4 regions of the Pseudoalteromonas sp. SWXJZ10B genome follow, and region 3 is predicted to be linked to each of the others. Evidence: predicted binding sites of a transcription regulator. Region 3 holds the regulator's gene; each other region holds the start of a gene.
The links. Region 3 encodes sigma-54, which starts transcription at its own class of promoters, with help from an activator protein. Its sites were predicted from a motif close to GTTGGCACGNNNNTNGNNT; they were not measured.
Positions count from the first base shown of each region.

Region 1: a site for sigma-54 is predicted at 2,485-2,503, ahead of I6F54_RS09865 (CsbD family protein). Genes of this name have one in related genera too.
Region 2: a site for sigma-54 is predicted at 2,356-2,374, ahead of I6F54_RS02520 (EF-hand domain-containing protein). Genes of this name have one in related genera too.
Region 4: a site for sigma-54 is predicted at 1,861-1,879, ahead of I6F54_RS17380 (TorF family putative porin). Genes of this name have one in related genera too.

Region 1 covers NZ_JADYXD010000008.1:103,747-109,519, forward strand. Annotated here, with positions in the region: gene hrpB (ATP-dependent helicase HrpB) at 1-1,773, opposite strand, end outside; gene I6F54_RS09860 (group II truncated hemoglobin) at 1,857-2,270, opposite strand; gene I6F54_RS09865 (CsbD family protein) at 2,551-2,748, shown strand; gene I6F54_RS09870 (xanthine dehydrogenase family protein molybdopterin-binding subunit) at 2,817-5,078, opposite strand; gene I6F54_RS09875 ((2Fe-2S)-binding protein) at 5,075-5,572, opposite strand; gene I6F54_RS09880 (hypothetical protein) at 5,760-5,773, opposite strand, start outside.
Region 2 covers NZ_JADYXD010000002.1:112,716-118,488, reverse strand. Annotated here, with positions in the region: gene I6F54_RS02535 (YciK family oxidoreductase) at 1-98, shown strand, start outside; gene rluB (23S rRNA pseudouridine(2605) synthase RluB) at 182-1,054, opposite strand; gene scpB (SMC-Scp complex subunit ScpB) at 1,051-1,641, opposite strand; gene I6F54_RS02520 (EF-hand domain-containing protein) at 1,793-2,314, opposite strand; gene I6F54_RS02515 (hypothetical protein) at 2,542-2,973, opposite strand; gene xthA (exodeoxyribonuclease III) at 3,214-4,020, shown strand; gene I6F54_RS02505 (energy-coupling factor ABC transporter permease) at 4,026-4,673, shown strand; gene I6F54_RS02500 (putative RNA methyltransferase) at 4,670-5,485, shown strand; gene yfbV (terminus macrodomain insulation protein YfbV) at 5,482-5,773, opposite strand, start outside.
Region 3 covers NZ_JADYXD010000003.1:20,336-26,108, reverse strand. Annotated here, with positions in the region: gene I6F54_RS03645 (KpsF/GutQ family sugar-phosphate isomerase) at 1-445, shown strand, start outside; gene kdsC (3-deoxy-manno-octulosonate-8-phosphatase KdsC) at 446-997, shown strand; gene lptC (LPS export ABC transporter periplasmic protein LptC) at 994-1,548, shown strand; gene lptA (lipopolysaccharide transport periplasmic protein LptA) at 1,538-2,083, shown strand; gene lptB (LPS export ABC transporter ATP-binding protein) at 2,080-2,805, shown strand; gene I6F54_RS03620 (RNA polymerase factor sigma-54) at 2,875-4,374, shown strand; gene hpf (ribosome hibernation promoting factor) at 4,401-4,688, shown strand; gene ptsN (PTS IIA-like nitrogen regulatory protein PtsN) at 4,693-5,145, shown strand; gene rapZ (RNase adapter RapZ) at 5,164-5,773, shown strand, end outside.
Region 4 covers NZ_JADYXD010000025.1:46,504-52,276, forward strand. Annotated here, with positions in the region: gene I6F54_RS17365 (ABC transporter permease/M1 family aminopeptidase) at 1-198, shown strand, start outside; gene I6F54_RS17370 (Bor family protein) at 378-689, shown strand; gene I6F54_RS17375 (Bor/Iss family lipoprotein) at 686-1,021, shown strand; gene I6F54_RS17380 (TorF family putative porin) at 1,076-1,762, opposite strand; partial or broken gene I6F54_RS17385 (hypothetical protein) at 2,038-2,949, opposite strand; gene I6F54_RS17390 (hypothetical protein) at 3,235-3,900, opposite strand; partial or broken gene I6F54_RS17395 (TorF family putative porin) at 4,267-4,943, opposite strand; gene I6F54_RS17400 (hypothetical protein) at 5,220-5,773, opposite strand, start outside.

The DNA of each region.
Region 1 (5,773 bases), on a different contig from region 3:
AGCCCCGAGCTTTACTTCATCTTGATGAATAAAACGTGCTGATTTTTCGTCAAACTCACAGCGAGTAAGTTCACTAAATAAATGCGGTAAAAATTCTTGTAACTCAAATGGGTTAAGCGCGGTGGCTGAAAATATACGCCCTCCTTTGTGCCCGCCCATGGTTGCTATAGCTAAGTAATCGTCGTTGTGCCAGTAATCGGCATTTAACTCAGCACCTGCACCATTGGCAAGTAGGTAACCATTACCGCGTTTTTTAGCGATGCGATCGGGGTACGCCAATGCCACTAGCAAACTAATATAATGCGTATTTAATTCGCTGTTTTCGTCTTTTACTTTTAAGCGGCTTTGCCAATATTTTAACTGTTGTTTAAATACCGGATGCGGACGTTGCTGTTGGCTATGCAACGCTAAACTCAACTCGTTTGCACTGTTTACTCGGCTCTCAAGTAATGCCACTAAATAAATAGCGAGCCTAAAAATACCAGGGAGTTGGTCATCAAGTATTTGTGCTTTTAGTAGCATATGCGCCAAACGAATATCAGCACCAAAACCTAACATTTTACTGCCAAGCGGTGTGAGCTTACCCTTGCTATCAATAGCTTCTAGCATGTTGAGCAGGTTACTTGCTTGCTCGCATTGTTGCTCAGTAGGCTTATCAAGTAGGGTTAGCTCATCAATACTGGCTCCCCACTGCTTTGCCTCAAGCATAAGTTGGCTTATGTCTGATATGAGTATTTCGGGATTGTCGTGGCTATTACGTCGCTCAAAGGTTTGCTTAGAGCCCAGCCTATATACAATGCCCGGCTCTATTCGCCCTGCACGCCCTGCACGCTGCACAGCTGAGGAGCGCGATATACTTTGTGTTGTGAGCTCTGTAACCCCTGTTTTTAAATTAAAGGTCGCTGCACGGCGCTTGCCGCTGTCAATTACAATGCGTATGCCTTCAATAGTTAAACTGGTTTCGGCTACATTGGTGGTAAGCACGACTTTGCGCATACCGTTTGGTGCAGGAGCAATAGCGGCTTGCTGATTGGCTTTATCTTGCTCGCCAAATAGCGTTGCTACAGTGCAGTTACTGGGTAAATCGCTAAGTGCTTGCTGCACCCGTAGTATTTCAAATTGCCCGGGTAAAAATACCAATGCACTGCCTGTTTGCTCATTAAGCGCTTGTTTTATTATGCTAGGAATTGCATCAAGCCAGCGGCTTTCATCTTTTATGGGTATGTAGACTTCGTCTATTGGGTAACTGCGACCGCTCGATTGAATTACAGGGCAATCAAAAAACGCAGTGTAACGCTCAGTATCTAGCGTTGCCGACATAAGCATGATGGTTAAGTCTTCACGCAGTGCACTTTGGGTCTCGAGCGCAAAGGCAAGTGAGGTATCGGCTGCAATTGAACGTTCATGAAATTCATCAAATATAAGTAAATCTATATCGCTTAATTCGGGGTCGTTTTGCAGCATGCGTGTAAGCATGCCTTCGGTTACTATTTCAAGGCGCGTATTAGCGCTGACTTTACTCTCGCCCCTAATCCGCAAACCTACACTTTGCCCAACACTCTCGTTTTGGCACTTTGCTAAGTAACTGGCAATATTGCGTGCGGCTAAACGGCGTGGCTCTAGCATTACAATGCGTTTAAAATGCCCGTCGCGCATAAGTTGTAGTGGTAACCACGTAGACTTACCAGCACCAGGCGGCGCTTGTAATAACGTAATAGGATTACTTTGTAATGTAGTAACGAGTTGTTGATATATGTCTTGAACCGGCAGCACAGCTATTTACCCTAAATTGCTTTGCAGGCATTGTAACAAAAAACCAAAGCCTAGCTGCGGTTGATATTTATTAATAATTGCTATTAGCTACCCGACACCATTCTAATTCGATCTGCAGGCACTCGTAATTGATCCATTAAGTAAATTTTAAATGAGGCTTCGTAAGGTTGCTCATCAACCGCTTTTTGCATGCATAAAAGCCATGCATTACTTTGCTCAATTCCTACATGTAAATGTTTATGCGCTTGAGGAATGTTAATACTGCCAAAATGTTCAGCGTATAATTTAGGACCACCTAACCAGCCCGACAAAAAGTAAGCGAGCTTTTTACGTGATGCTGATAAATCTTTTGAATGCATACTCCTTATATTTTCAGCCTCTTTTAAAGCGTCCATATTATCGTAAAACGCATTCACCAATTGTGTAATACCTGCTAACTCACCTGCCATTTTGTATGAGCAGTCATCCACTCCGTATTCACACGTTTTTGTATTCATAACTCACTCAGGTTAACTACTTTGTTTAATACCTGCATATTAGCTTAAAACAAAAATTTAAGAATGAGTTACATCAAAGCGGCGTAACTTATGTCAGCAATAATTACAGGCTGCTATGTATATTTTTTAATAAATAGCGCAATATTAAAAACAAAATCGCTCAACATAAAAATATAACCAACTGATAATAAAAACAATAAAACCATTATTATTCATTGGTACAAGGCTTGCTACTTTATAACTGACAGTTAATTCACTAACCTAAAGTAAGGATAAACTTATGAACAGCGATCGTATCGAAGGTAATTGGAAAGAACTTAAAGGTAAGGCTCAACAAAAATGGGGCGATCTTACCAACGACGATTTAGATAAAATTGAAGGTAGCCGTACAGAGCTAGTTGGTAAAATCCAGCAGCAATACGGTAAATCTAAAGAAGAAGCAGAGCGTGAAGTTGATGAGTTTGAAAAAGGTCGTTAAACCGCGTTAACCGCTTTTAAAAAAACCGCCATTTGGCGGTTTTTTTGTTTAAGCTGTAGGTTATTTAGCTACGCTTTTAATTGGTTACCAATCGGTAACTGCCTAATACGCTTTCCGCACGCTGCAAAAATAGCATTACATAATGCTGGCGCATAAACCGGTGTAGATGGCTCGCCTACCCCTGCTGGTGGTGCATCGCTTTGTACAATTTCAACTTCAATCTCAAGAGGTGCGTCGCTCATACGCGGTACGCGATAATCATGAAAATTACTTTGCTGTACGCGCCCTTTATCAAAGGTAATACCATCGCTGATTGCAGTTGTAATACCGTAAATAGAGCCACCTTGGGTTTGGTTTTTAACAGTGTCGGTGTTTACAACCGTACCCGCATCAATGGCAACCCAAGATTTAATTACTTTTAAATCGCCAGCATCCGACACTTCTACTTCAACTACCGTAGCTACGTAAGTTAGAAAGCTTCTGTGTGCTGCTATGCCTAAACCTCGACCTTTAGGAAGCTCTCGCCCCCATTTACTCATGTCAGCCACTTTTTCAATAATATGGCGCAGTCTGCCAATATCTAAAGGGTAAACTGCTTTATCGCCGCCATAATTATCGTATGTGGCATTTTGCTCAGTTACATCAACAATGCGACTCGGACCTATAGTGTCTAGTAAATAGTCTTTTTGGTCGCGACCGGCTTTGTGCGCAGCTTCGCCAATAAATGACTGAATAGCAAAGGCATGAAAAATATTTGATACAGAGCGCATCCAACCAATTCGTGCTTTGGCTTGCGCATCACCGTTTTCTAACTTCATATTAGGTGTGTTAATAGGGTTATCGGTAAATCCTAAGCGCAGTTCAAAGCTTCCTGGCGTAGTCGCCCCTTCTGAAAAGGTAGAGGTAATTGGTGAAAACGCGGTGCGGTGTAAATAAGATTCTATAGCGCCATTTTTATCTAGCGATGCTTCAATGTGCTGAGCCGAAACTGCATGGTAAAAACCATGTTGTATGTCGTCTTCACGCGTCCACTGCACACGAATAGGCTTGCCTACTTTCATTGAAAGGTAAGCTGCTTCTGCTGAAAAGTCAGGTTTTGACTTACGCCCAAAACCGCCTCCTAACATGGTAACGTGAACATTAATTTTGCTCTCATCCATGCTAAGCATTGCCGCCACTGTTTTCATATCGGCTTGTGGATTTTGCGTAGCAGCCCATATATCAACACTGTCTTTGTTGTACATCGCTGTTGCACAAGGCGGCTCCATTGGTGCTTGAGCAAGATGCGGCGCGTAATAATCAGCTACGAGTTTATTGCTCGACTTACCCAACACGCCCATGGCATCGCCTTTATCACGTATGTTTGCCTGTGGAGTTTGTACCGTTTGTAATAATGACTTTTTAAATTCTTTTGAATTGTAATCGCCATTTTTGCCATCATCCCACACGACTTTTAATGCTTTACGCCCTTGCCATGCAGCCCATGTGTTTTTAGCTATAATCGCAATGCCACCTTTTGGCTGAAACTGCGGTGCGCCTTTTGGTGCAGGTATTTCAATAACATCTATAACGCCGTTTATCGCTTTTGTAGCACTGGCATCAAACGACTTAACAACACCGCCTACTACCGGCGGGCGTTCAATTATAGCCACCAGCGCTTGTGGTTCGCGTACATCGGCTGCAAATATAGCTTTACCTGTTACTAAATCGGCTAAATCTATGTGTGCCATGCCGGTATTAATGTAGCGCCATTCTTTGCGTGTTTTAAGCGTTAGTTTGTCAGCTTCTGGTGGCGTTATTGTAAGCGCTAAGTCGATTAAATCTTTATAAGTAAGCGATTTACCTGAGCTGTGTGTAACAACGTGTTGATTAGCAGTACAGGTTTGTGGATCAACTTTCCAAAACTTAGCGGCAGCATGCTGCATCATGTAACGTACACTTGCGCCCATTTCACGCAGGCGCTGCATGTTGTAGCGAATACTGCGCGAGCCATCGGTATTTTGATCGCCGTATTTAGGGTCGCCCTTACCCTGAATAACAATAACCTTATCCCACGCGGCTTCCATTTCATCGGCAACTATTTGTGCAATCGCGGTGCGAATTTGCTGACCCATTTCAGAGCGATGACAGGTTATTTCAACCATGCCGTCTGGGCGCAGTGCAATAAATAAGTTTGCGCGTTTTGCCAGCTCAGATGGCTGCTCTAACACGCCAGCAAATGCTCTTGGCGCACTGCCAACAAAATAAGTACCCAGCACTAGCGCACCTAGGGCACTAGTTTTTAAAAACTTACGGCGGGTTAAATCAAAGTATTTGTTATCTTGGTTCATACTTCTTCCCCTTGTTCATTTGGGTCGAAATACTGAACACTCGCCATTGTTTTAGCAGCTGATTTAATTGCTTTATGAATACGCGGGTATGTACCACAACGGCAAATATTTCCCGACATATTACTTACTATTTCATCATCGGTAGGGTTTGGATTGGCAGCTAATAAGCTTGCAGCTTGCATCATTTGGCCGCACTGGCAAAAACCACACTGCGGTACTTTATGCTCAACCCATGCTTGTTGTACTGGATGGTCGCCCTGCTCGCTTAACCCTTCAATTGTTGTAATTGAAAGACCCGCTACTGCCGCTACAGGTAATACACACGAGCGCTGAGCTACCCCATCAATATGCACAGTACACGCACCGCACTGAGCCATACCACAGCCAAATTTAGGGCCGGTTAAATTCAATTCGTCTCGGAGATACCATAATACTGGCGTTGACGGATCGCCAGAAAACTCATGTTTATTACCATTAATGGTAAGCGTGATCATACTAAACTCCTTGGCAAAGCGCTTTACAGGAGGGTTCCTTGTTGCGCGAGAACTATTTTTAATTACTTACTATTTTATACTTACTACTTTTAGCCTACCACTTAGATCTATTTTATAAAAATACTAATTATTAGAACGTTTTACTGTTAAAAACAGATCTACATTATCAAGCATACTAAAACATACATTAATGAGTGCTTA
Region 2 (5,773 bases), on a different contig from region 3:
CTACACCAGAGGATTTAATGCCTACATATTTATATCTAATGAGTGACGATTCAAGTGAAGTGAATGGCGAATCGTTAGATGCTCAAGTAAAAAAGTAATTTAGAGTTTAAATAGTTTAAACAACACACATTAAAAAAGCCGCAATTAGCGGCTTTTTTGTGTTCAATAAATAACTAATTGATTATTTACGTTTAGTCGGCTTAACACGCTGATTGTGTTTTTTAACTGCTTTACGAATTTGATTGATTTTAGCGCGTTTATCTTTGCGTTTTTCAGGCATAACAGAAAGCTTAGTTTGTGTTTCGCGGCCTAATTTAACGGTTTTACGCAAGTAGTTTACTGTTTCTAAATCATACTCCATCCAACCACCTTGTGGCACGCGCTTATCAAGCTCTAGTTTACCGTAACGAATACGAATAAGACGAGATACTTCCGCATCTTGAGACTGCCATAAACGACGAACTTCACGGTTACGCCCTTCATTTAACGTTACATTAAACCATCGGTTAACGCCTTCGCCACCCATAGGGGTTACAGTCGTGAATTTGGCTGGACCATCTTCAAGCTCAACACCACGTAGTAAGTTTTTAACCGTCTCGTTGGTTACTTCACCAAATACACGTGCAGAGTATTCACGCTCTACTTCATAGCTTGGGTGCATTAAACGGTTTGCCAGTTCACCATCGTTTGTAAAAAGCATTAAACCCGATGTATTAACGTCTAGTCGACCAACCGCAATCCAGCGATCGCCATCAATACGCGGAAGTCGGTCAAATACAGTACGACGCCCTTCAGGATCTTTACGTGTGCTTAACTCACCTTCTGGTTTGTTATACATAATTACACGACAGATTCGGTCTGCTTTTTCTTCAATTTTTACACTGTGACCGTCAACACGAATCAAATCGGTTTCTTCAACACGGTCACCTAACTTTGCCACTTTACCGTTTACACTAACGCGGTTTGCGTCAATGTATTTTTCCATTTCACGGCGTGAGCCTACGCCTGCACGGGCTAAGACTTTTTGTAACTTTTCACCTTGTATAATACTCATTCGGATGGTTCTCTCACAGAAGGATCGCTCAATAACTGGTTAATTTTACTTTGCTGCTCTGTTGGCAACGCAGGTAAATTTTCAAGTCCAGTTAACGAAAAATAATCTAAAAATTGCTTAGTAGTTGCATATAAAGCCGGCTTTCCCGGAACCTCTTTATGCCCTACCACTTTAACCCACTCTCTTTCGAGTAAGGTTTTAATAATATTCGAACCCGTAGTAACACCTCTTACTTGCTCAATTTCGCCGCGTGTAATGGGCTGCCGGTATGCAATAAGTGATAATGTTTCCAGTAAAGCACGCGAGTATTTTGGTGCGCGTTCTTGCCACAAGTTATTTAACCAAGGGCTTAAACTACTGCATGCCTGAAACCGATACCCACTACCAACTTCAACTAAGCGAATACCACGAGTTTGAAAATGTTCTTGTATTGTATCTATTGCGTCATTTATTCGCGTCATAGAAATAGCTAAATCTATTAATACGATGTCTTTAAGGTGGCGTTTACTAACAGGCTTATCTGCAACAAAAATAGCTGCTTCAATGATCTCAACTAGTTGTTCATCACTAATTCGCCGACCCGCCATACACACTCTTAACAAATAAAAATACACAGCCATCTATTATGACAGAACAACACCAAACTAGGAAAATATATCTATCAAATAACTAAATTTAAAACACAAAAAAGCCAGTGACTAGCACTGGCTTTAATCTTACTTACTAAAATGGTAACTATTAGTTACTTTTAAAAGCTTCTAATGCATCATCTTCAGCTACTGCGTTACCGTATTTTTTAATGTAACCCATAAACTCGCTTTTACTAATGCGCTTATCTTGGTTTTTATCCATGTAACCAAAATGATTTGAAATATCATCATCGTTACCTTCAACTACCGAGATATAGCCATTGCTGTCGTTATCTAGACTTGCAAAGCTGCTTTCAATTTTATCGAATTTAGCAATTTCAGCTTTAAATGCCGACTCACTTACTTCAGAATCAGTGGCTACTTTGCCATTATTAAGCTTCATATAAGTGTTAAATTCTTTGCGGCTAATTTCGTTATCCATATTGGTATCAATATTTGAAAAATGGCCCCAAATGCTATCGTCATCAGCTTCAACTTTTGAGATGTAGCCATCGCTATCATTATCTAAACTTGCAAAGTCACTGTCTATTCTTTCAAGACCTTGATTAGATGAACAAGCCGCTAGGCTTAATGATGCTAAAATAGTGGCTGCTAATGTTAACTTTTTCATAAGACGTATCCTTCGTAATTAATTAAATGTCACTTTAACTAATACAAATCCAATGCCAATAATAGTTAACTTATAATAATCAATAACTTAATCTCGATCGGTATATTTATTAAACAGTTTCAATAAGTTAAGCTTGCAAGCTTTGCAAACAACCTTGTAATTTTTGCAAAAAAACACCCGGTAAAAACCAGGCATTTCAAATTTACTTATTATAGTTAAGCTAATAATTAGATTGCTGCGTTTTGGTAGCGTTTAACAAACTCAGTAACGTTTTGACCATTACATTTTAATGAGTTTAGGTTACCAATTTTTTGACGAACAGGTGCTAAACCTTGTTTTAAAGCCGTCATACATAATTGAGTTTCTTGTTGAGCGTCTTTTGCAAATACTTCTACTTTCTCAACTGATGCGTTGCTTAATGTCGTTTTTTTAGCAATATCACGAATATCTTCACCATTACATAAAATGCTTTTAGAAAAACGAGATAGGTAAACACCGTGCTGGGCAGCTTCTTTACGAGCAACGCTAAAGCCTTCGTTTGCACTTAGTACACATAACTTAGACTCAATTTTGTTATCTTGGCTAAAGTAAGTATTGCTTTGAGCTGACGCAGTTGCAGATGCTAGTAAAGCAGTGGCTAAAAGTAGTTGAGTTTTCATGAGAGATCCTATTTGAACGAGCTAAACAAGTGAATTTCGCGCATTATATATTCAATAAAGTTAAGTTCAATTGAATTTTTTATTTATTTAAATAATTAATATTGTATTCACAATGTTTAAACTTCACCCATCATTTGATCAACATTTGCGCAGCTATTATCTCAATTCAGTCATGTTATGTGCGCGTATTTACTGATACAATTTAATCTATTAAATAGAACCAATTTTAAGGTAAATTTTATGAAAGTGATTTCTTTCAATATCAATGGTCTGCGTGCTCGTCTTCACCAATTACAAGCAATTATCGACAAACATCAACCAGACGTTATTGGCTTGCAAGAGATTAAAGTTCACGACGAAGCATTCCCATTAGAAGATGTTCAAAAAATGGGATATCACGTCTACTTTCATGGTCAAAAAGCGCATTATGGCGTAGCTATGTTATGCAAAAAAGAGCCTAAATCGGTCTTAAAAGGTTTTGCCACCGATACAGATGAATCGCAAAAACGCATGATAAGCGTCACTGTTGAACAAGAAAACGGTCGCGACCTTACTGTCATGAATGGCTATTTCCCACAAGGTGATAATATTAATCACGAAACTAAATTCCCTTATAAACGTCAATTTTATAAAGATTTAATGACACACCTTGAAACCAATCACACACCCGATCAAGACGTCATCGTTATGGGTGATATCAACATATCACCTACCGATTTAGATATTGGTATTGGCGAAGTAAATGCTAAACGTTGGTTAAAAACGGGTAAATGTTCTTTTCAACCGGTAGAGCGTGAATGGCTTGCAACATTACTTAATTGGGGTTTTAAAGACACCTTTAGAGAGCAAAACCCCGAAACAGACGATCAATACTCATGGTTTGACTATCGCTCTAAAGGGTTTGTAGATAATCGAGGACTTCGTATAGATGTAGTGCTTGCAACCAATGAGCTTGCAGCACGCTGCATAGATACAGGTATTGATTACGAACTTCGCGGTATTGAAAAACCGTCAGATCATGCCCCTATATGGTCAACATTTAAGTAATTATTATGCTCAGCCTAACAATGCAGGGGCTACTTTGGGCTCTTGTAATTATTATTGCTCTATTAAGCTTTGATAAAAAAACATATAAAACATTGCTTAATACGCCAGTCCGTCAAACTGGCGTACTTGCGTGTGCGTTAGTGTTTGCAGTGCTTTGGCGAATAAAGGCTGGCATTTTAACTGGCCTTGATTTACACATACTAGGTGTTACGGCTGCTACATTAATTTTAGGCTGGCGGTTGACTATTTTAAGTAGCCTACTTGCCACAGCCCTACTCGCTGCCTTTGGTCAAATTGAACTTGAGCTGTTACCAGTACAACTGCTTATTGGTGCGTTTATTCCTATTTTATTGAGCTATCTTGGCTTTATAATTAGTTACCAATATTTACCTCGTCATTTTTTTGTCTATATATTTGTTTGTGCGTTTATAACCGCAGGATTTATAGCCTGTATAAAAATAAGCCTAGGTGCTTTATTTTACTTAGCTATAGGGCAATACAATTGGCAAGAACTTGCAGATAACTACGTTTATTTAAGTGCCATAATTTGGTTTCCTGAAGCAATGCTCAACGGCATGGCTATAACAATTATGATCACCTATCGCCCGCATTGGGTAAAAACTTTTTACGATAAGGACTACCTAGGCTCATGAGTCTTGAATATCAATGCCCCCTGTGTAACCTAGCACTTTTGAAAACTGATTCAACACTTCGTTGTGCTAACAACCACAGCTTTGATTTTGCTAAAGAAGGCTATGTTAATTTACTGCCTGTGCAACAGAAAAATTCAAAACAGCCGGGTGATTCACTTGAAATGGTACAAGCCAGACGTGCATTTTTAGAGCGTGGGTATTATCGTTTTTTACAGCAAAGCCTTAGTGATATAATCAGTAATATAAGTGCAAAAACTATTATTGATTTAGGATGCGGTGAAGGGTTTTATACCCAAGCAATAGCGAATAAAACAAATGCTGTTGTATACGGTGTCGATATTTCAAAATCAGCGGTTAAATATGCAGCAAAGCGCTACCCTAATTGCCATTTCAGTGTGGCATCAATCAGCCAAGCTCCCTTTAAAAGCCAATTTGCTGATGTACTTGTTAGCGTATTTGCACCTTTATTTGAGCAAGAGCTTGAACGCCTAGCAAATCAAAACGCAACATTAGTGGTTGCAAGCCCAGGACCCTGTCATTTAAAAGAGCTAAAATCGTATATATATTCAGAAGTAAACGAACATACTGAAATAGCCACTCCAAAAGGGTTTCAAAAATCAGAGCAGATCCTTTTAACAGAGCATGTAGCGCTTAGCTTTACTGATATTAAAAACTTAATAATGATGACGCCATTTGCATGGAAATTTAGACCCGAGCACTGGACAGCACTCGAAGAAAAAGGTGAACACACTGTCACCTTATCGTTTTATATTACTCAGTTTACCAAAATAGATAATGATGTAACTCTCTAAAACTGCTCTTTAGTAAACGCCCTGTCCATTTTATCAAACATATCTTTAAGTAAATTGGCAAGCTCCATATAACGGGGCTTGTTTTCACTTAACTGCGTTTGATATCCATTAGCTGCCATTTTAGTGTACAGCTCGTTATACCATTTTTGCATCGCAGGCTCTAAAGGCGTTTGCGCTCGCTTACCCAACCAAAATAAACCTTGTAATGGTAGCGATATAAAAAATAATGCACTTGCAATGGCTTGCGGTAAAAAATCAGAACCCAAGTAATTTAGCTGAAAAAACAAT
Region 3 (5,773 bases):
CGGGTTTACAGCTGATGACTTCGCGCTATCTCACCCAGGTGGTAGTTTAGGCAAGCGCTTATTACTTACTTTAAAAGATGTTATGCACAGCGGCGCAAATACACCTATTATTAGCGTTTCACAAACAGTTAAAGACGCCCTTATTGAAATGTCTGCTAAAGGGCTAGGTATGACAGCCATTGTTGATGAAGATCAGCAGCTCGTGGGATTATTTACCGATGGCGATTTGCGTCGTATTTTAGAGCAAAGAATTGATATTCATACAACACAAATAGATGTTGTTATGACTAAGTCATGTACTACGGCTACACAAGATATTTTGGCTGCTGAAGCGCTTAATATTATGGAACACAAACGTATAAATGGCTTAATCGTCGTCAATGATAAAAACCAACCTATTGGCGCATTAAACATGCAAGACCTATTAAAAGCAGGAGTGTTATAAATGCAATTTGAAGAACTCTATCAACCGCTGAGCGATGATGCAAAAGCACGCGCTAAAAAAGTAAAGCTACTTATATGCGATATTGATGGTGTATTTTCTGATGGCCGTATTTATCTTGGTAATCAAGGTGAAGAGCTAAAAGCATTTAATACAAAAGATGGTTTTGGCATTAAAGCGCTTATAAACAGTGGCTTTGAAGTGGCTGTAATTACTGGTCGTCATTCACAAATAGTGCAACAACGTATGAGCAGCTTAACCGTACAGCATATTTATCAAGGCCAAGAAAATAAGCTCATTGCCTATCAAGAGCTAAAAGACAAACTCAACCTTAGCGATGAACAAATTGCTTATATCGGTGATGATGGTCCTGACATGCCCGTTATGGAATTAGTCGGCTTTGCTGTTGCAGTAAATGATGCCCATCCACTTATTAAACGTTTATCACACTATGTAACGCAAATGCCTGGCGGCTTTGGTGCAGTAAGAGAGCTCACCGACTTACTTATGCTTGAAAATGGTAAAGCATTGACTACACAAGGCACTAGTTCATGAATGCAGCGCGCATAATATTAAGCGTTTTATTCATTAGCTGTATGGTTTGGCTTTGGTACCCTTATTTTACACAAACAAATATTGTGCCTCAGACTGAGCCTGAAGTTATTGCCAAGCCTGATTACATAGCCATAGAACTCAAACAAACAGCCTATGACGAACAAGGTAAAATTAGCCACAAAGTCACTGCGGCTAAAATGGAGCTATATCAACAATTAGGTTTTACGTTTTTTGAAAAACCTATTTTTACTTTATATAACGAAAAGCAAACGTGGCAAATAAATGCAGACGAAGCAACATTATACGAAGACAAACAATTAATTTTAGAAGGCAATGTGGTTGCCAAAAACTTAACCGATAACGCCATGATAGACAAAATCAATGCTGATAATATTCAGGTAGATATAAAGCTATTAACAATGCGTTCGGAGCAACCCGTTATCATCACTGGACCCAATTTAAAAATCACTGGTAAAGGCCTAGAAGCCGACTTAAAAACCGAAGTGATAAAACTAATTAACCATACGCGAACCATATATTATGACCAATAAAATATTAAAATCACTTATTATTCCTACACTTATACTAGCGTTTAATAGTAGTGCTGCAGAGCAAAACACGCAACCGGCTGCAAATCAAATTTCAATAAGCGCCGATAAGCAAGAAGGTCAATTAAAAGCTAATGTCGGGATTTTTGAGAAAAACGTTGAAATTATTCACGGTAACCGCCGTATCACAGCCGACCGCTTAGAAGTACATAAACGCGATGAACTTGGCGATAATAAACAATTATTAATTGCTACAGGTAGCCCTGCGCACTTTGAAGAAAAGCAATCAGATGGCACGACTATGAGCGCCAGTGCTGACGAAGTACGTTATGATGTATCTAAGCGTTTTTTAACGCTTGTTGGTAATGCACAAGTATCGCAAGCGGGACAAAAAATAAATGCTAAAAGCATTACCTACGATATAGAGCAGCAGCTAATCAGTGCCGAAAAAGATGAAAACTCAACTGACCGCGTTCACACAATTTTAGTACCAATCGAGACTAAAAAAAGTAAAAAAAGCGACAAAGGTCAACCATGAGCACATTAAAAGCAGAGCTATTAGCAAAGAGCTATAAAGGCCGTGAAGTTGTAAAAAACGTCGGCCTTGAAGTCAAAGCTGGCAGTATTGTTGGCTTACTTGGCCCTAACGGCGCAGGTAAAACTACCACGTTTTATATGATAGTAGGACTTGTACCTAGCGACAAAGGTAAAATATCGATAGACGATAACGATATTACTCTTTTACCTATGCATAGTCGTGCTAGATTAGGCATTGGCTACTTACCGCAAGAGTCTTCAATATTCAGAAAGCTGACTGTTTATCAAAACTTAATGGCCATTTTAGAAACGCGCAAAGAGTTAAATAAACAAGCTAGAGAAGACACTCTCGATAAATTATTAGATGAATTTAGCATACAACACATTCGTGATAGCCAAGGTATGGCATTGTCGGGTGGCGAACGTCGTCGTGTTGAAATAGCACGTGCGCTGGCAGCAGATCCTAAATTTATATTACTGGATGAACCATTTGCAGGTGTTGACCCGATTTCGGTATTAGACATAAAGAAAATAATAGAACATCTTAAAAATCGTGGGATTGGTGTATTAATTACCGATCATAACGTAAGAGAAACCCTTGATGTTTGTGAAAAAGCCTACATTGTTTCTCATGGGGAGCTGATTGCATCAGGTACTCCAGAACACGTATTAAATGATAAAACAGTACGCGATGTTTACTTAGGCGAGCAATTTAGGCTGTAACATTTACGCCATGTCTTTAAGCATCTGCTAGTATTAATTATAACAACATAAAAGGATTGTTAGAGATACATGAGGCAATCACTACAGCTGCGCATGGGCCAGCAACTTACAATGACTCCACAGCTGCAACAAGCTATTCGTTTGTTGCAACTCAGTACATTGGATCTCCAGCAAGAAATACAAGAAGCTCTCGACAGCAACCCGCTATTAGAGGTTGAAGAAGCAGACTATTCAGAAGACGCTGCAGGTAAAAACGAGCAAAAAGCAGATACAGATGACATAACTGTTAGCGCATCTGCCGATGATGCTCCAAGCGAATACGAACAAGATAGTGGTGAAGCACTTGCAAAAGACACGCTAAGTGACGACATGGCTATGGATGTTAGTTGGGATGAGTACATGAGTGCCGCCCCAGCAGCATCATCGGGTCCGATGCCTGAAGACGAATCAATATACCAAGGCGCCTCTACTGAAACGCTCCATGAGTATTTAATGTGGCAGTTACAACTAACGCCATTTAGCCCTACAGACGAAGCTATTGCTATTGCTATTGTAGAAGCCGTCGATGATTCAGGTATTTTAACACTAAGCTGCGAAGAGATTTTAGAAAGCTTTAATCAAGAAAACGAAGATGATAACGAAGTCGAACTTGATGAAATTGAAGCTGTATTAAAACGCATCCAACTGTTTGATCCTGTTGGTATTGCTGCACGTAGTTTACAAGAGTGTTTGTGTATTCAGCTTAACCAGTTTGATAAAGAAACACCTTACATTAATGAAACAAAAATGATTTTAACCGAGCATATTGATTTATTAGCTGCTCGTGACTATCGTACATTAATGAAGAAAACTAAGCTCAAAGAAGAAGAGCTTAAGGAAGTAATGACATTAATACATACTCTTAGCCCTAAACCTGCAGATACTATTGTAAGAGAAGAATCTGAGTATGTTATTCCTGATGTGTCAGTTAAAAAAATTAAAGGCCGCTGGGTTGTTGAGTTAAACCCAGACAGCATGCCTAAAATTCGTGTTAATAGCCAATACGCGGCAATGTCTCGCACTGTAAAATCCAGTGGTGACAGCCAGTTTATTCGCTCGCATTTACAAGAAGCTAAATGGTTTATTAAAAGCTTAGAAAGTAGAAACGACACGCTATTAAAAGTGACAAATTGTATTGTTAAGCAACAACAAGGCTTTTTTGAACACGGTCCTGAAGCCATGAAACCAATGGTTTTAAATGATGTTGCTGAAATGGTAGAAATGCACGAATCAACAATTTCGCGCGTAACAACCCAAAAGTATATGCACACACCCCGTGGTATATTTGAGCTTAAATATTTTTTCTCAAGCCATGTAAGCACCGAAAACGGTGGTGAATGTTCATCTACAGCAATCCGTGCGCTTATCCGAAAATTAATCGCAGCAGAAAACTCAGCAAAACCATTGAGTGATAGCAAAATAGCGGATATATTGGCTGAGCAAGGAATTAAAGTAGCGAGACGTACAATCGCAAAATACCGCGAATCTCTGGCTATTCCACCGTCAAATCAACGTAAAAGTTTGATTTAAGACGCAAAAAAAAGAGGGTAATGCTTATGCAACTAAACTTAACTGGTCGTCACGTAGAATTAACCGATTCACTAAGAGACTATATTAATACCAAATTTGCGAAGCTAGAAAGACACTCTGATCATATTAATAATGTTCATGTCATTCTCGATGTAGAAAAATTAAATCAAAAAGCAGAAGCCACCATACACGTAAGCGGTGCTGAGCTATTTGCCTCTACAGAACATCAAGATATGTATGCCGCCATTGACTCGTTGATCGACAAGCTCGATCGACAAGTAATTAAACACAAAGAGAAGCTTGCTCGACACTAATATGATGAAATTAAGCTCACTTATATGCCAGGACTGCAGCAAAGCTGCGGTCCTTTTTAATAGCAAAAAAAGAATTTTAGAGTTCATTAGCGAACTTGCTCACGACAAACTTCCGTATTTACCGCAACAAGATATTCTTAATGCTTTAATGAGCAGAGAAAAATTGGGTAGTACAGGTATAGGGCGTGGCATTGCCATTCCTCATGGAAGAATGAGCGGTGCAGAAGAGCCTTTGGCTTTAGTACTCGTTAGCGAAACTCCAATAAATTTTGATGCAATCGATAATCGCCCTGTTGATATTTTCGTCGCACTCATCGTACCAGATGGCGATAACCAGCAGCACTTAAAGACTCTAGCAACCATTGCTGATAAACTAAACAACAAAGATTTTTGTAAACAGTTACGCAGTGCAAAATCAGATGCTGAGCTTTACCAAGTTATTGTCAATCAATCATAGTTTTATAAAGGGTGTTAAATGGAGTTAATTATCATAAGCGGCCGTTCTGGTTCTGGAAAGTCGGTTGCTTTACGCGTTGTAGAAGATTTAGGTTATTATTGCGTAGATAATATTCCAGTTAACTTGCTTCCTTCATTAGTTCGCAGTGTGTCTGATAGCTATGATAAAATTGCTGTTAGCATTGATGTGCGTAACATCCCTAAACAACAAGATGAATTTAACGATATTCTTGAATACTTGCCTGGCTTTGCAAAACCTACGTTATTTTATTTAGATAGCGACGACCAAACATTGATCAAACGTTTTTCTGAAACTCGTAGATTACACCCACTATCAATTGACTCGTTGCCTCTTGATTTAGCCATCAAAAAAGAAAAAGAATTACTTGATGTATTAATCACCCGCGCCGACTTTATGATAGATACAACTGATTTGAGTGTTCATCAACTTGCTGAATCTATTCGTGAAAAGATTTTAGGTAAAAAAGATAAGCAACTGATTGTCACATTTGAATCGTTTGGTTTTAAATACGGTATACCAAAAGAAGCAGATTACGTATTTGATGCACGCTTTTTACCAAATCCACATTGGGAACCTGAATTAAAACCTTTAAATGGGTTAGATCAAC
Region 4 (5,773 bases), on a different contig from region 3:
ATTGATATTGCATTGTTTAGCGATGACCCTGAAAACCTACTAGCTGAAGATTTTGTTATTTACTCTCAAAAGCACCAAATAGTATCAGGTACTAATACTATTGAGCTTAAAGTAAAAGAAAAGCCACTATTTGCGGGGGTTGATCCTTACATTAAGCTAGTCGACAAGGACAGTAAAAATAACCTAGCTAAATTTTAAGGTCTATCTACTAACCACTTAAACTGACTAATTTAAAGGCCGCATTTATGCGGCCTTTATGTGTAATAAACTGTATAAAACTTCATAGCGTTTCTACATATTCCCCACAGCTTTTTACGCTAATATTTTATGTTCTCTTATAAAGTTACCTTACTGGTATTTAGTTTATAAGAAAGAGTATGAAACCATTAATTATAGGGGCGATAGCATTAAGCCTGAGTGCTTGTTCTGCGGTAACCATTCAGCCACAGGCAACAGCAAAAATAACGAGCCAAGCTAATTACGAAGATAGTCGCTCATTTTACTTTTGGGGATTGGTAGGCGAGCAACGCGTAGACGTAAAACAAATATGTTCAAATACACCGGTTATTCAAATGCAGTCACAACAAACGTTTAGTGATGGAGCGCTGAGTTTAATTACGCTTGGAATATACTCGCCCCATACCATTAAAGTGTGGTGCCAAGAGCAAATACTAGGGGAGACATTATGAGCATCAAGCTATTTGCAGCCGGTTGCACACTGATTATTTTAACGGGGTGTACAAATATTTACTTTGATAACGGTATACAGAGCAAAGTAAGCAATAAAACGCTAAAAAGCTCACAGTGGCATCATAATTTTGCACTTGCGTTGTACGAGGGATCAGAGCCGTTAGATTTAACAACACATTGCCCACAAGGGGAGTGGCAAAGCGTTCATACGTATAAATCGTTTACTAATGGTTTAGCTGAGGTGGTTGTGAATCAAATCGGCCCAGCTTGGTACCCTAAAACAGTAGAAGTACAATGTAATAAGGTACCATTTAAAGCTAAACAGCTATAAAACGAGAAAAGGGCCAAAAGGCCCTTCGTGTTGCAGCAAGTAACACATTCTTTCTTATAAATTAAAGTCTACAGAATAAGCAACGTAAGCTTTAATATCTGAATCATCCATATCTGTATCAGACAAACCAAAAGTAAAACCGTCTTTCGAAATTGATACACCGTAATCTAAGATATTATCATCGCCAATAAAATCACCAGAGTAATGGCCTAAGTGAAGTGCCATTTCAGTGCCGTTACTGCCAACAGCAAAACCGTAGTCAGCTGTCAGGTAAAGTGAATCACCAAAGTCTGTACCATCACCACTTGCAGCTGATGTTGCTAATACAGAAGCACCAAAGGTAAAGCCTTCAACACTGATGCTACCGTAAATTTCAGAGAAATCTGCGTCTGCTTCAGAAGCTGCGTCTGGGTAAGCGTAATAAATATAACCAACATCGTAGCTAACACTTTCGTTAATATCGCCACCAAAGCCTGCATATAAGTCAAGCTCATAGGTCATTTCATCTGCCCACGATGCATTTGAAGCCCAAGTACCTGCATAAAAGCCCGATTCATTGGCATAATCAATACCGCCTGAAATAGCTGCATCGCCCCCAGTTTGCTCTTGACCACGCCATAAGTAGTTTGATGTTGCCGCTGCATTAGCAGTTACTTCAGCATGTACGGCTGTTGACGTTAAAGATGTTGCGCCCATTAATGCTATAGCACTTATAGCGATGGTTTTTTTTAGTTTTAGCATGTCCATTTCCCGTTATATGATTTTTGCTCGCCAAGGTTTTTATTATGTAATCGGAACCTTTAGGCTGACGGCTTTTTATTGTTTAACTAACGGGATAATTGCACTGTATGTGCCAGCTTCATTATTTTTACTAAAAATTATTTTTATATATTAAAAAACATGAGCTTGCATTTTATGAATAGGGAAGGGGTATAACATTAGGGAAGATGTTGCGCACGTTGGTGGTGCATAAATTAACCTAGCCGCACCATAAAAGTACGGCTAAATTAGAAGGTTTAACCGAATATAGTACGCATAAGGCTAATTGTTTCGTTTACACTGCGACCTTTTTGAACTTCACTCACAATTGAATCGCGTTTACTGCGAATATGTTCAGGAATATCGTCAGCAGCAAGGGCACGGTCTACTAAAATTTCTGCAGACTCTTTACCTCTACGCTGAGTTTTACCTGTTGTAGTTGTAGTACGTTTAGGCTTGCTTAGCAGTTTAATGTAGTTAGAGTTATCTGGTGTTTTAGCATCAGCATAGTGAAAGAAACATGGGATTAGCGCTTTAATAGCAACTAATTGTTCTTCTAACTCATTACTCGGTTTAGCCATTTTGTACCATGACATAGCTTGAATACCTTTTACGATATCTTGCCAGTAACGCTCAAAATCACTATTTTTAAGTTTAGAAACACCAAGGGCACCACATAAAGCATCTAATCGATTATTTGTAATCGGAGTAAATAAATCAGGACGACGCATTGCAAGCAAACGAGTTGCAGGCGCAAGTGTTGGTTTTTCGTTGTTGTCGGTGAATATTTTTGAATAAGCAGCAACAAATTGTTGATACTCATATTGAGTTATATCACCTTCAAGCGGAATATTTGCTAGTGCGTCGTCAAAAGCACCTGGTAAATCTCCAAGCATCTGATGGAAGCTCTTTGCACTCTTTGTAGATGCAAACCATTCAACGTCAAAGTTGTATGTGCTTGGATCAAGTGATGCTATGTGCTTACCGCTAAACGCAAGTAAGTCTTCAGGGATCATATCTTTAAGAGATTGCTCACGAATGCTTTTAATGTAGTCTACTAAACGAAGTTGTTCATCAAGTGCAATAACGTCTTTGTGTTGTTCTACAAATACACTTACAACAGGCCAAGGAGCAATACGTAAAGCTTTAGCCTGTAAAAAGCTAATCGCTTGCTCTGTAATGAGAATTCACTCAGCATGGCAAACGGCGCATACTTAAATATTATTTAGCCTTAAAGCTGCAGAGATTGTTATAAAACAAATGAACCCAGCTTGATACCATAAAATAGTGGACGTGAGCTATTCTTTGGTATTTTTAAAAGTGGGCAGTGATTGATGCCGGTTATTCGTGACTTAATATACTTATGGGGTCTAGTTTTACTGCTTTATAGCAGGAAAACTAGACTCTAATATAGGACTGAAAATAGCTTTAAGTATTATACTTGTCAGCGTGAATTAGTTATTTAAAAGAGTTAATAGGCTAGGGTCTTCAGTTTCAATATATAATGCTTTTAATTTTTTATCACCACTTTCGGTTTCAGTAAATTGCTGAAAAGAATAGTTTTTAGAAAAACTTGAAAGAGCCTCAATAGATGCTTGATTACTACTTTGTGTATAAGTAAGTTCTAGTGCGCAAACCTTCCCTGCACACTCTAGATCTTGCTGTAAAATAGTGACGTCTTTTAATTCATTTAGAATAAAATCGTTTAGCTTATCTTTACGTATTTGTGCTATTTCAGAGTATTCAATATTAGACATACGCTGCAGTAATATTGAAGTATCATTTTTAAATACGTCGTCCAATGCTTTTGTTGAAACAAATTCTTTTCCACCCTCAGTTGAAACAAATTCTTCAGAGAAAGCGTTAGGGCTTGAAATAGGCAATTTAGATATCGCTGCCACTTTTTGCTCTACAACTTTGTGCTGTTTGACAGATGGTTCAGAGGCTTTACTTAATAGGGTGTTTGGCTCAATTGGAGGCTTAGCTTTTTCATTACTAAGAATGGCTTCATCAGTTGGTTGTATGTGGGTTAGCGGAGGATCTGAAGGCTGCCCAGTGTTTAAAATACCAATACCAAGAATGGCGACAAAAACAAGTGCAATTAAAAATATGTATTTCATTTTACTATCCTTAGAAGAGAAAGGCATACGCCTTTCTAAATGATGCTTATTCCAACCGTATCATACAAGAAACTTGACCACCACCAGAGCACAAATAGCTAACTGTACCACCCTCACCATGAACAACCGTCATGCTACCTGAGGTGCAACGGCATGTCATTGTTGCATAGGTAAATGTACTCATTGTGATTAAAAAAACGCTAAAATAACTGTAATTTTTTTTGATAAATTCATAATAATCCTTAATCGTGATTTCGAACTTTAATGTTACCTTATTGTTTTTTTTGTAAATAACTATTTTCTAGGTGGTTTAAATATGAGAAAGGGCCTTGCGGCCCTTAGTGTTGCAGCAAGTAACACATTTTTTTATAGGCTAAAGTCTGCAGAGTCGACAACGTAAGCTTTTAAATCTGAGCCATCGATATCATTATCAGATAAGCCAAAAGTAAAGCCATCCTTAGAGATTGAAACGCCGTAATCGATGATGTTGTCATCACCAATAAAGCCGCCTGAGTAATGCCCCAAATGCAGCGCTATTTCAGTTCCATTACTACCAATAGCGAATCCATAGTCTGTTGTTAAATAAAGTGAATCACCAAAGTCGGAACCATCACCACTAGCAGCTGAAGTTGCTAATACCGAAGCACCAAAAGTGAAACCTTCTACACTGATAATCCCGTAAACCTCAGAGAAATCTGCGTCAGCTTCTGAAGCAGCATCAGGGTAGGCATAGTAAATATAACCAACATCATAGCTAACGCTTTCATTGATTGCGCCACTAAAGCCTGCATATAGGTCAAGCTCATAGGTCATTTCATCTGCCCACGATGCATTTGAAGCCCAAGTACCTGCATAAAAGCCGGACTCGTTAGCGTAATCAATTCCACCCGAAATAGCAGCGTCGCCTCCTGTTTGCTCTTGACACGCCATAAGTGGTTGGAGGTTGCTGCTGCATTTGCAGTTACCTCTGTAAATGTCGTTGTTGATGTTATGCCTGCAAACGCCAGTGCACCGAAGAGTATTGTTTTTTGTAGTTTTAGCATGTTTCATTCCCGCTATATGACTTTTGCATACCAAGGTTTTATTATGTATTGCTTTGACCTTTTAACTGGGTGCATTTTTATTATTTAACTGGGAAGGTAATAGCACTGTATGTGCCAGTCTCGTTTTAATTATTTTTAAGTAAAACTAATGCTATTAAAACAATTGCTTATGATGAAATGATGTTTTTGGAAGGAAGTTTTTTGATTTTCTGTCGCACGCTGCTGATGCATAAACTAACCTAGCTGTACTATTAAAGTACAGCTAGGAAAGGTTTTTTAGCCAAAAATAGTGCGCATAAGGCTAATTGTTTCGTTTACACTGCGACCTTTTTGAACTTCACTTACAATTGAATCACGTTTACTGCGAATATGTTCAGGGATATCGTCAGCGGCAAGTGCGCGGTCTACTAAAATTTCTGCAGACTCTTTACCTCTACGTTGAGTTTTACCTGTTGTAGTTGTAGTACGCTTAGGCTTGCTTAGCAGTTTAATGTAGTTAGAGTTATCTGGTGTTTTAGCATCAGCATAGTGAAAGAAACATGGGATTAGCGCTTTAATAGCAACTAATTGTTCTTCTAACTCATTACTCGGTTTAGCCATTTTGTACCATGACATAGCTTGAATACCTTTTACGATATCTTGCCAGTAACGCTCAAAATCACTATTTTTAAGTTTAGAAACACCAAGGGCACCACATAAAGCATCTAATCGATTATTTGTAATCGGAGTAAATAAATCAGGGCGACGCATTGCAAGCAAACGAGTTGCAGGCGCAAGTGTTGGTTTTTCGTTGTTGTCGGTGAATATTTTTGAATAAGCAGCAACAAATT